2 regions of the Proteus terrae subsp. cibarius genome follow, and region 1 is predicted to be linked to the other one. Evidence: predicted binding sites of a transcription regulator. Region 1 holds the regulator's gene; the other holds the start of a gene.
What was found. The regulator PhoB, encoded in region 1, activates phosphate uptake and scavenging genes when phosphate is short. The targets are predictions, from matches to a motif close to CTGTCATAAAACTGNCNNAT.
Positions count from the first base shown of each region.

Region 2: the regulator PhoB is predicted to act here: its motif matches at 4,703-4,722, upstream of pstS (phosphate ABC transporter substrate-binding protein PstS).

Region 1 is NZ_CP047349.1:665,616-671,571, reverse strand. Features, by position in the region: gene ydhT (protein YdhT) at 1-818, shown strand, start outside; gene brnQ (branched-chain amino acid transport system II carrier protein) at 888-2,231, opposite strand; gene phoR (phosphate regulon sensor histidine kinase PhoR) at 2,709-4,010, opposite strand; gene phoB (phosphate regulon transcriptional regulator PhoB) at 4,034-4,723, opposite strand; gene sbcD (exonuclease subunit SbcD) at 4,944-5,956, shown strand, end outside.
Region 2 is NZ_CP047349.1:3,701,364-3,707,319, reverse strand. Features, by position in the region: gene phoU (phosphate signaling complex protein PhoU) at 64-798, opposite strand; gene pstB (phosphate ABC transporter ATP-binding protein PstB) at 813-1,589, opposite strand; gene pstA (phosphate ABC transporter permease PstA) at 1,619-2,521, opposite strand; gene pstC (phosphate ABC transporter permease PstC) at 2,523-3,482, opposite strand; gene pstS (phosphate ABC transporter substrate-binding protein PstS) at 3,560-4,600, opposite strand; gene envZ (two-component system sensor histidine kinase EnvZ) at 4,814-5,956, opposite strand, start outside.

The DNA of each region.
Region 1 (5,956 bases):
GTACACAGTGGATAGAAAGCTTTATTCAATATATTTATTTACGTCATTTTAGTGAAGCATCCTTTGCCAAACAGGAACAAGAAGTCATGGAAAACATCTTGTTCCTGCTCGGCAATGAACAACAAGGCGTGACATTACAACGTCTGCCCTATCACAACACTTTGCCAACCTCTGAAAATATTCAATTTTCTACTGAATGGCATCAATTGATCTTAAAAAGTCAGCAATTAAGCACTGACCTCGCTTTATGTGGCAGTAATAACATCGTGGTTTTTTCTGGTGATGAAAATAGTATTTCCAACACTGGTTATAGCAACCAATTAATGAATACGGGTTTCGCAGGAAAAGTGTGTAATACGGGTAATCAGTGTCGTATTGGTAGCTTAGGTGGACGCTCTCGCATTTGTAATAGTGGCAATGATGTTAAAATTTATGCGTCAGGTAATGGTGTTCATATCGCAAACAGTGGTATGCGTAATTTCATTACAGCTTCTCAAGATCGCGCAAAAGTCACCAACACAGGTGATTTAGCACAAATCAATGTTACTGGAAATAATTCTGTGGCAATTAATACAGGTGATAACTGTAAAGTCACGGTATCTGGCAACGACAGCATTTGTATCTCAACAGGTGATCTCCATCAGTTCTGCTTAGGAAAAGGCGGTAGTGCAGTTATTGCTTACCATGACGGCAATCGTACCCGCTTTAAAATTTTCTATGAAGGTGAGGATGGTATCGTCGCTGGAGTTCATTATTATTTAGATGAAAATCAGCATCCTGTTGCACATATAAAACAGAACTCGACTTCTGTTAATTAATACCTCAAATATATATTATTAAAAAAGGGAAACTTTCGTTTCCCTTTTTACTTTTACAATCAATGTATTTTATGGCTTATTGATGGCTTCAGTATGGATCACTTTTTTACTCGTTGAGCCTGCGACTCTATCGTAAATACCACACACAACAATAGTCACTAATACTGGGATCAACCACGCTAAACCTTGCTCACTTAGCGGCAGTTTTGTTGCCCATTCTGGTAATAAATGTTTTAGATAATCAGATGCTTTTATTGCATCAAAAATACCGAAAAATAAGCTAACAGCCATTGCTGGCGCGATAATACGGCTTGGGTTATTCCACAGACGTAATGTGAAACTCATTAAAATAATCACAATACAAGGTGGATAAATCATTATCAGTACAGGAATAGAAAACTCGATCAGTTTGCTCAAACCTAAGTTTGAAACAACGGCTGAAAATATCGCTAAAATCAACACTAATACACGATAAGAGATAGGCAGATAACGGCTAAAAAACTCTGCACAGGCACAGGTTAAACCAACAGCAGTCACCATACAGGCTAAGAAAATCAGTACAGCTAAGAAGAAGCTACCAAAATTACCAAAAGTGTACTGAACATAGGCATGTAAAATATCAGCACCATCTTGAGCACCCGGAATGATACTGCCACTGCTAGAGCCTAATTTAAATAAACTCAAATAAATCGCAGTTAATAATACACCCGCAATAATTCCTGCCCACATGGTATAACGTGTTAACAGTGATGAATTATCAATCCCTCGAGAGCGGGCTGCATTAACAATAACAATACCAAAAACCATAGCGCCCAATGTATCCATGGTGAGGTAACCGTTAATAAACCCCTGAGTCAACGCCATATCACGATAGGCTTCAGTTGCAGGAATAGCGCCACCAGCAGGCCAAAATACCGCAGCTACTCCTAATATCGCTAATGCCAGAATTTTAATCGGTGCAAGAATATGACCAACACTGTCTAGCAATTTCCCCGGATAAAGCGAAATACCAATAACAATTAAGAAATAGACAATGCTGTAAATCAGCAATGACATTTCTGTATCACCCACTAAAGGAGCAATACCCACTTTAAAAGAAACTGTTGCAGTACGAGGGGTTGCAAAAAGTGGTCCCACAGCAAGATAAGCAACAATGGCTAATAGCAATCCCATTGATTTACCAATAGGCGTGCTTAATGCCTCAATACCACCACCGACCTTTGCCAGTGCAACAACCGTTAAAACAGGTAAACCCACACCAGTGATCAAAAAGCCAATCGCAGCAGTCCAAACAAATTCGCCTGATTGTAACCCCACCATTGGAGGAAAAATAATGTTGCCAGCGCCAACAAATAGGGCGAATGTCATAAACCCTAATGCCAGAACATCTCTGGAAGTTAATCTATGTGCCATAAGTTTTGTTAATATGTAGTTACAATAATGGTTAAATTACGCCAAGGTAGCGCAACATAAAATCAACAATATCTATTTAAGCTCAGACCGTCATTATTCAGGATAATATCCAAATATAATCATTTCATGCAGAGCAATTAGGTACTAAATAGAAAAAATTGCCGATAACTGCTCACAAGTAAAACTTTTATAATGAAAAAAGGCAATAGCCAATCCTAAAACCAGAATAATCATCTAAACTATTTTTCGGCACTAGTTATAACTGTCATATATCATCGAATATACATGATATGATTTGTGCATTTTATCACCAATAATATTGAGTGTTGGCATCATTTAAAGTTAGCATTAATTAATAATATTAAAATTTAACGCTACGATATTAGTTTTTATTGATATTAAAAAGTTCAAGAAAGGAACAAAAAAGCCTTTATCACAGATTAAAGACAAGTAATAAAGGCTTTAAAAAAAGACAGACTACTCGTGTGTTTTTTTAGCGGTAAGTAATGTTTGAGGAAGGATAAAAGAGAACGTACTCCCGACACCTACTTTACTTTCAATATTTAATTGAGAGTGATGATGAAGCAGTGATTTTTTTACAATAGCCAAACCTAACCCAGTACCGCCAGAATGACGAGAGCGAGCTTTATCAACACGATAAAAGCGCTCTGTTAAACGAGTTAAGTGTTCTGCACTAATCCCCGATCCATTATCTGAAACACTAAATAACATACCTTGGGGAACTTTCTTCCAACTGACTTTGATTGTTGTACCTTCTTCAGTGTGATTAATAGCGTTATACACTAAGTTAGAAACCGCACTACGTAATTGCTCTTCATTACCTCGAACAGCCCACTGCTCATCAACATCAAAAATAATATGGCGTTGACCTTGACTCAATGATTCTGCTTCTTGTTGTAATAAAGCCAAAACAGCAGGAATATCAACAATTTTATTTAAATCAATATGAGGAGCAGATTCGATACGAGAAAGTTGTAAGAGTTGTTGAACAAGCGTATCCATGCGCTTAGCTTGCTCTTGCATCGTCACTATCGCCTTATGCTCTGCGGGTTTCGTGACACTATTTTCTTCCATCATTTCAAGATAGCCTTGAATAACGGTGAGTGGTGTTCTTAATTCATGGCTAACGTTAGCAAAAAAGTCACGTCGTGCATTTTCTAGTTTATTTTTTTCTGTCACATCTCGCGCCACCATTAGGCGCTGATCTTCGCTGTATGGCATCACTCGAAACTCAACAATAGAACCATTATTAAGTGAAATAATTAAAGAGCGACTAAAATCGCCTGCAGTAAAATAGTGTAAGAAATCAGGATAACGTAATAAGTTAAAAATATTTTGTCCGTTATCTTCCGGCCAGCGAAAGCCGAGTAAGTGTTGAGCTAGGCTATTACACCAAAAAATATTCCCTTCATTTGTCATCATCACAACGGCATCGGGCAAACTTTCAGCGCCACTTCTAAAACGTTTAATTAAGTCGCCTAATTCTCTGCGTCGTTTACGATTACGCTGTTGGGTTTGTCGAATACCATAAAAAATAGGCTCCCATCCCCCTCTTCCTTCCGGAGGCAGTACTGAGCGATCTAACCATAACCATTTAGATAATTTCAGCAAGTTATAGGCATGCCACACAAGTGCACTGAGTAGCGATGCCACCAGCAACCAAGGAAGATGCCCGATAAAAAGCGATAATATAAAAGCAGGTAAGCAAAATAGACATAGCCCCCAAACGAGGGCTTTCCACGATAGTCGTTCTAACACCTGACGATTACTCCCATATTGACTTAGAAACGGGCAGAGAAACGATATCCCGTTCCACGTACTGTCTGTATCATTCTGTCATGACCATCTTCTTCGATGGCTTTACGTAAACGACGAATATGCACATCAACAGTACGGTCTTCGACATAAACATTTGTTCCCCAAACATAGTTTAACAGTTGTTCTCTGCTATACACGCGTTCAGGATGTGTCATAAAAAAGTGCAGGAGTTTAAATTCGGTAGGTCCCATATCAATCGGTTTATCTTGACTCGTTACTCGATGAGAAACGGGATCAAGCCCTAAGCCATTGAATTCAATAACATCTTCCGTAGACATTGGTGATAACCGTCGTAAAATTGCTTTCACTCGAGCCACAAGCTCTTTAGGTGAGAAAGGCTTAATAACGTAATCATCAGCCCCCGTTTCTAGCCCTTGAACTTTATCTTCTTCTTCCCCTTTTGCCGTTAGCATAATAATTGGAATATCACGGGTGTTACTTTCCCGCTTCATCTGTTTTATTACCTGCAAGCCTGATCCACCGGGGATCATCCAATCTAATAAAACCAGATCAGGGTAAGGATCAATAAGAAAGCTCAATGCAGAATCATAATCTTCTGCTTCAATAGGTTGAAAACCATTTTGTTCCAAAACAAAACAGATCATCTCTCGAATTGCGGTTTCATCTTCAACAACAAGAATACGCCTTGCCATACTCTATCCTGTGTAATGTATATAGAGGGTCAAAATGATTATGATGCAGTTTTATGACAGATTTATGACTAACCTTAACATTACTGAAATAGATCCCTGTTGTTAAGGTAAATAAATCATTTTTTGGTGAAATATCACTCAAAAGAAGGCTTGTTGTTGAGTTTTCACTAAAAAAGTAAGGTGCGCTATACTCTTCATCAGATAAAAAAGAGGAATAGCAATGCGGATTATTCACACATCAGACTGGCATTTAGGGCAATATTTTTTTACAAAAACTCGAGCACAAGAGCATCAACAGTTTCTTGATTGGTTGTTAGCTCAAATTAAGCATTATCAAGTTGATGCATTGATTGTTGCAGGAGATATTTTTGATACAGGCTCTCCTCCAAGTTATGCCCGAGAGCTTTATAACCGCTTTGTTGTTGCTATCCGAGATACACAATGCCAGCTTGTTATTCTTGGTGGTAATCACGATTCTGTAGCGACACTAAATGAATCTAAATCATTATTAGCATGTTTAAATACAACGGTTATTGCCAATATTCATACTGAAACACCGCAAGCCCCGCTTATTCTTCCTCAAAAAGATAATACTCCGGGAGCATTACTTTGTGCGATCCCTTATCTACGTCCTAGAGATATGGTAAGTAGTAAAAGTGGGCAATCAGGTGCTGAAAAACAAAATGCCCTAAAAGAAGCGATTGCTGATTATTACCAAGCTCAATATCAAGAGGCTCTTGATTTACGTAAGCAACTGAACGTCAATATTCCTATTATTGCAACAGGTCACCTTACAACCATTGGGGCAAGTGTAACCGACTCTGTACGTGAAATTTATATCGGTACTTTAGAGGCTTTTTCTGCAACACTATTTCCTGAATTTGACTATATTGCTCTTGGTCATATTCATCGCCCTCAAGTAGTGAATAAATCAGGCCATATTCGTTATAGTGGCTCCCCTATTCCTTTAAGTTTTGATGAAAGCGGACAACAAAAAAGCGTCTGCCTTATCGATTTTGAGCAAGACAAATTAACTCACCTCACACTATTACCTATTCCTGAATTTCAGTTGCTACGCACTATCAGTGGCTCATTAAAAGAGATAGCCATACAACTTGATGATTTAAAAAAACAATACAGTGAAACAGACACCACTATTTGGTTGGATATCGAAGTTTCAACACAAGATTATCTCAGTGATATACAAACTCGTGTTCAAGAGCTAACTAACGA
Region 2 (5,956 bases), 910 kb from region 1:
GTGAATAAAAAAAACAGCGACAATTATGTCGCTGTTTTGAAGAGAAGAAAAAGAGAGAGAAATTTATTTAGAAGCGTTACTGTCGTCACTTCTTGTTAGCATTTTTTCTACTTGGTCGCCTCCTAAATGGCGGAAATCATGACCTTTTACGTAATAGAAAATAAACTCACAAATGTTCTGACAACGGTCGCCGATACGTTCAATAGAACGCGCACAAAATAGTGCGGTGAGTACACTAGGAATGGTGCGAGGATCTTCCATCATATAAGTCATTAATTGACGGACGATACCTTCATATTCGTTATCAATTTTAGCGTCTTCACGATAGATACGTACTGCTTCATCTAAATCCATACGCGCAAAGGCATCAAGAACATCGTGAAGCATTTGTATAGCGTGTTGGCCTAAAGATTCTAAGCTCACGAGCAGTGGTTGATGCTGGTGTGAAAACTTTTCAAGTGCGGTTTTACAGATTTTTTCAGCAACATCGCCAATACGTTCTAGTTCAGCGATCGTTTTTGATATCGCCATAATTAAACGTAAGTCACTCGCTGTTGGCTGGCGTTTAGCAATAATTCGCATACACGCATCATCAATAGCGACTTCCATCATATTGACGTTATGGTCACCTTGAATAACTTCGTTTGCCAATGCTTGGTCTTGATTATGCATTGCCATAACAGCTTTTTTCAGTTGCTCTTCAACAAGCCCACCCATAACCATCAGCTCAGTACGGATATGCTCTAACTCAGCATTAAATTGACCAGAAATATGCTTATTGTGATTTAAATTATCCATTTATTGCCTCGTTATCAGCCATAACGCCCAGTGATGTAATCTTCAGTTTGTTTTTTTGCAGGACGCGTAAATAACGTATCCGTATCGCTAAATTCAATTAACTCACCTAAATACATAAATGCTGTGTAATCAGAACAACGTGCTGCTTGTTGCATGTTATGTGTCACGATAACTACGGTATATTCTGATTTGAGTTCACTGATAAGTTCTTCAATACGACCTGTTGAGATTGGGTCAAGTGCTGAACAAGGCTCATCAAGTAATAAAACCTCAGGACGAATAGCGATACCGCGTGCTATACATAAACGTTGTTGTTGACCGCCAGAAAGACTATATCCACTCTGATGTAATTTATCTTTAGTTTCATTCCATAATGCGGCTTTAGTCAAAGCCCACTGAACTCGTTCATCCATATCAGCGCGAGACAATTTTTCGAATAAACGTACACCAAAGGCGATGTTGTCATAGATTGACATCGGGAAAGGGGTTGGTTTTTGGAATACCATTCCGACCTTGGCGCGTAATAACGCAATATCTTGTTTATCTGTCAGGATATTGTTGCCATCTAGCAGAATTTCACCTTCTGCACGTTGTTCACCATAAAGCTCATACATTTTATTAAAAGTACGCAGTAAGGTTGATTTACCACAGCCAGAAGGGCCGATAAATGCAGTTACCTTATTTTTGGCAATATCTAAAGAGATATTTTTCAGCGCATGGAATTTACCGTAGTAGAAGTTCAAATCACGAACTTGAATTTTATTTCCTGCGTTATCATTAGCCATAATCATTCAACGTCTCTCTTGCTTAACTTTCTGCGTTAACCGTGCTTGCGTTTAGCAAATAGCACGCGCGCAATAATATTGATAAATAGAACACAGAGGGTGATAAGTAATACGCCAGCCCAGGCAAGCTCTTGCCATTCTGCGAAAGGACTCATGGCGAACTTAAAGATAGTCACAGGTAGGTTAGCTATCGGTTCGTTTAAGTCTGTGCTCCAGAATTGATTTGATAGTGAAGTAAATAACAGTGGTGCAGTTTCGCCTGCAATACGCGCAATCGCTAATAACACACCTGTGATAATGCCTGAAACCGAGGCTTTTAAGGTGATTTTAGAGATCATCTTCCACTTTGGTGTTCCTAATGCGTAAGCGGCTTCGCGTAAGCTATCAGGCACTAACTTCAACATATTTTCAGTGGTGCGAATAACAATAGGAATTTGCAATAACGCTAAGGCGACAATTCCTGCCCATCCTGAAAAGTGCTGCATCTGTGCGACAACAATGGTGTAGACAAAGAGCCCGACAACAATGGATGGCGCTGACAGCAAGATATCGTTAATAAAACGTGTGGTTTCAGCAAGCCATGAGCGACGACCATATTCAGCAAGATAAATCCCTGCAAGAATGCCTAATGGTGTTCCAATCACGGTTGCCCAAAGGATGAGTAATCCACTACCGGCAATAGCATTTGCCAATCCACCACCTTCCGTATTAGGTGGCGGAGTCATCTCTGTGAAAAGGGCTAATGACATACCATCAAAGCCTTTGGTGAAGGTGGAGAATAAAATCCACGTTAACCAAAAAAGACCAAATGCCATGGTTGAGACAGACAAAAACAGTGCGATACGGTTTTTTTGACGACGCCAAAGTTGGCGTTTATGGCGTACACGCAATTCGTTTTCTGTTTGAACTCGCAATGAAGAAGAGGATGTTTTAGACATATCAGCGCGCTCCTTCATTTTTTGATAAACGTAATGTCATAAACTTAGAAATCGCAAGGACGATAAAGGTGATGACAAACAGGATAAGCCCTAATTCCATTAATGCGGCAGTGTGTAATCCCGTTTCTGCTTCAGCAAATTCGTTCGCTAATGCAGACGTAATACTGTTACCCGGCATAAACAGCGAGGCGGAGTCTAATTGGTAGGTATTACCGATGATAAAGGTTACTGCCATAGTTTCACCTAAGGCGCGTCCTAATCCCAACATCACACCACCGATAACGCCATTTCGGGTATAAGGTAGAACGATATTCCAAATCACTTCCCATGTTGTACAGCCAATGCCGTAGGCAGACTCTTTCATCATAACAGGCGTTTGTTCAAACACATCGCGCATTACAGACGCAATATAAGGAATGATCATGATAGCGAGGATAACGCCCGCAGCTAAGATACCAATACCAAAAGCAGGGCCTGAGAAAAGCTCGCCAACGATAGGGATAGAAGAAAGCACATTGCCTACAGGCTCTTGGAAATAGGTTGCAAAGAGCGGTGCGAAAACAAATAGCCCCCACATACCATAGACAATACTTGGAATAGCCGCGAGTAACTCAATAGCGATACCTAACGGTCGTTTTAACCAATTAGGGGCTAATTCAGTTAAGAAAAGAGCGATACCAAAGCTGACAGGAACGGCAATAACCAGCGCGATGATTGACGTTACAATGGTGCCGTAAATAGGCACTAATGCCCCAAACTCCTGAGCAGGAGGATCCCACTCTTTCGACCATAAGAATGAAAGGCCGAATTGTTGAATACTTGGCCATGAGGCGAAAATCAGTGAAACAATGATACCTGTTAAAAGCAAAAGTGTAATCAACGCAGCTAGACGAACCAGTGCGCTGAAAATAACGTCCCCTCGTTTACTAGGGGCCTTTATTACCGTTGTATGCTCGGCCATAAAGCCTCTTTTAATTTATTACCCCCTGTTTAGCAGGGGGTGAACGTTAACTTATCTCTTAATGGCTACCGATTTTATTAGTAAATCGGCTTACCATTACTGTCTTTAATACTAGTTTTCCATGCTGCACGAATTTGTTCTACAACTTCGACTGGTAATACGGCGTAATCTAGATTTTTCGCTTCTTGATTACCTTTGTCGTAAGCCCAATTGAAGAAATTCAGCACTTCTTTACCTTTTTCTGCATTTTGCTGTTTTTGATGCACTAAGATAAAGGTCGTTGAAGTAATCGGCCATGCATTTTCACCTTTCTGGTTAGTTAGGTCTTGTGCAAAGCTTTTGCTCCAATCAATTTTTCTTGCTGCGGCACTAAAGCTATCTGCTGTTGGTGCAATTACTTCGCCATCAGCTGTGACTAATTTAGTATAAGCAAGGTTGTTTTGTTTCGCATAAGCATATTCAACATAACCAATTGAACCTGGTACACGTTGAACGAATGCTGCGATACCATCATTCCCTTTTCCACCTAAGCCTGTCGGCCACTTAACAGTAGAGCCAGCGCCTACTTCATCTTTCCATGCGCTATTTACTTTTGATAAATAACTAGTGAAAACGAAAGATGTTCCTGAACCATCAGCACGGCGAATAACCGCGATATTCTGGTCTGGTAATTTTACGCCCGGATTGAGTTTGCTAATGGCAGGATCGTTCCATTTTTGGATCTTACCTAGATAGATATTACCGATAGTATCGCCGTCTAAGGTCAGTTCACCTGATTTGATACCAGGAATATTGACTGCCATAACAACGCCACCAATCACGGTAGGGAATTGGAATAAACCATCAGCTTGTAATTTTTCGTCTGTTAATGGTGCATCAGAAGCACCAAAATCAACAGTATTTGCATTGATTTGTTTAACACCACCAGAGGATCCAATGCCTTGGTAGTTAATTTTGTTACCCGTTTCTTTCTGATAGGAATCTGCCCATTTAGCATAAACTGGGGCAGGGAACGTTGCGCCAGCACCAGTCAGCGAGGTCGTTGCCTGTGCAGAAAGAGCGGTCATTGAAAACGCAGCGGCAATGACACTAGTCAGGGTGGTACGCATCAGTTTCATAATCCCTCCTGTGGGATAGGTAGAATAATTTTCGACATCTATCAACTTCGGTTACGGTACGCACAGACAATAGGTCAGTTTGATGACAATTAAATGTCTTAATTGTGACAGTTTTATGACAAAGCAAAAAAATGATGAAATATTTGTAGGAGGAGAGAAATTAGAATGGAAATGGCGTAATAAAAAAGCACTTCAATACTTGAATAGAGAGGACTAATCGTCCTCATCATTGCGCTCTTTTAATGGGAAGTTAGCACGGATAAGTAATCCGCCTTTAACGCTATCATCAAGCTCAACATAACCGCCGTGGGCATCCATGATACGGCGAATAATAGATAATCCTAAACCAGCACCTGTTGAGCTACGCGCTTGTTCACCTTGAACAAATGGTTGGAAAAGACGTTGTCTATCTTCTTGTGGAATGCCGGGACCATCATCTTCAACTTGGAACCAAGCATACTCTTCATTTTTTCCACTTGAAACGCTTATCCAGCCATTACCATAGCGAGTGGCATTCACAATCATATTGGCGAGTGCTCGTTTTACTGCAATAGGGTTAGCTGTGATATTAATAGGCTCAGGATGAAGATGTTCTTCGCTGATTTTTCCCGAATTAGATTCGGCTGAAATGACTTCTTGTAATAGATTATTCATATTACATAGTTCTAAAGACATCTCTTTACCTGTGCGCATATAGTCTAAGAATTGCCCAATAATGGCATCACAATCTTCAATATCTTTATTGATAGAGTCTGCGAGGTAGCTATCTTCGGGACTCATCATTTCAGTTGCCAGACGAATTCGCGTCAATGGTGTACGCAAATCATGGCTGACACCTGCCATAACGAGTGTTCTATCATTATCTAATGAGCGAATTCCTGATGACATCTGGTTAAAGGCTCGAATAATTGAGCGCATTTCAGAAGAGCCAGATTCAGGAATGGGAGGAGGAATAACCCCTTTTCCAATGCGACGCGCTGCATATTCCACTTCATTTAGTGGGCGATTTTGAAAACGGCTATAGAGCCAGAAAAAAGCGACAACGATAATAATAAAAATGATCGCTTGTCGATAAACAGGGAGTAAGAAATTTTGCCCTAATTCAGTCAACGGAACACGTATCCAAAGCGAGGGCGACATATGCGTATTGACCCATAAAACAGGGTATTCCAGCGTGTTTTCGATCCAAATTTCGGTTTTTCCCCCCAGATGTTCAGTCATCTGCTCACTTAACTCATCATCTATTTTTGCCCAATAAAGCCCTTCTTCAAGTGCTGCTTTTTTATCAAAGAAAGAAATGCCTAATTCGTTATAGATTTTATTACGTAAAGCAGGGGAAATTTTTAGTGGGGTACC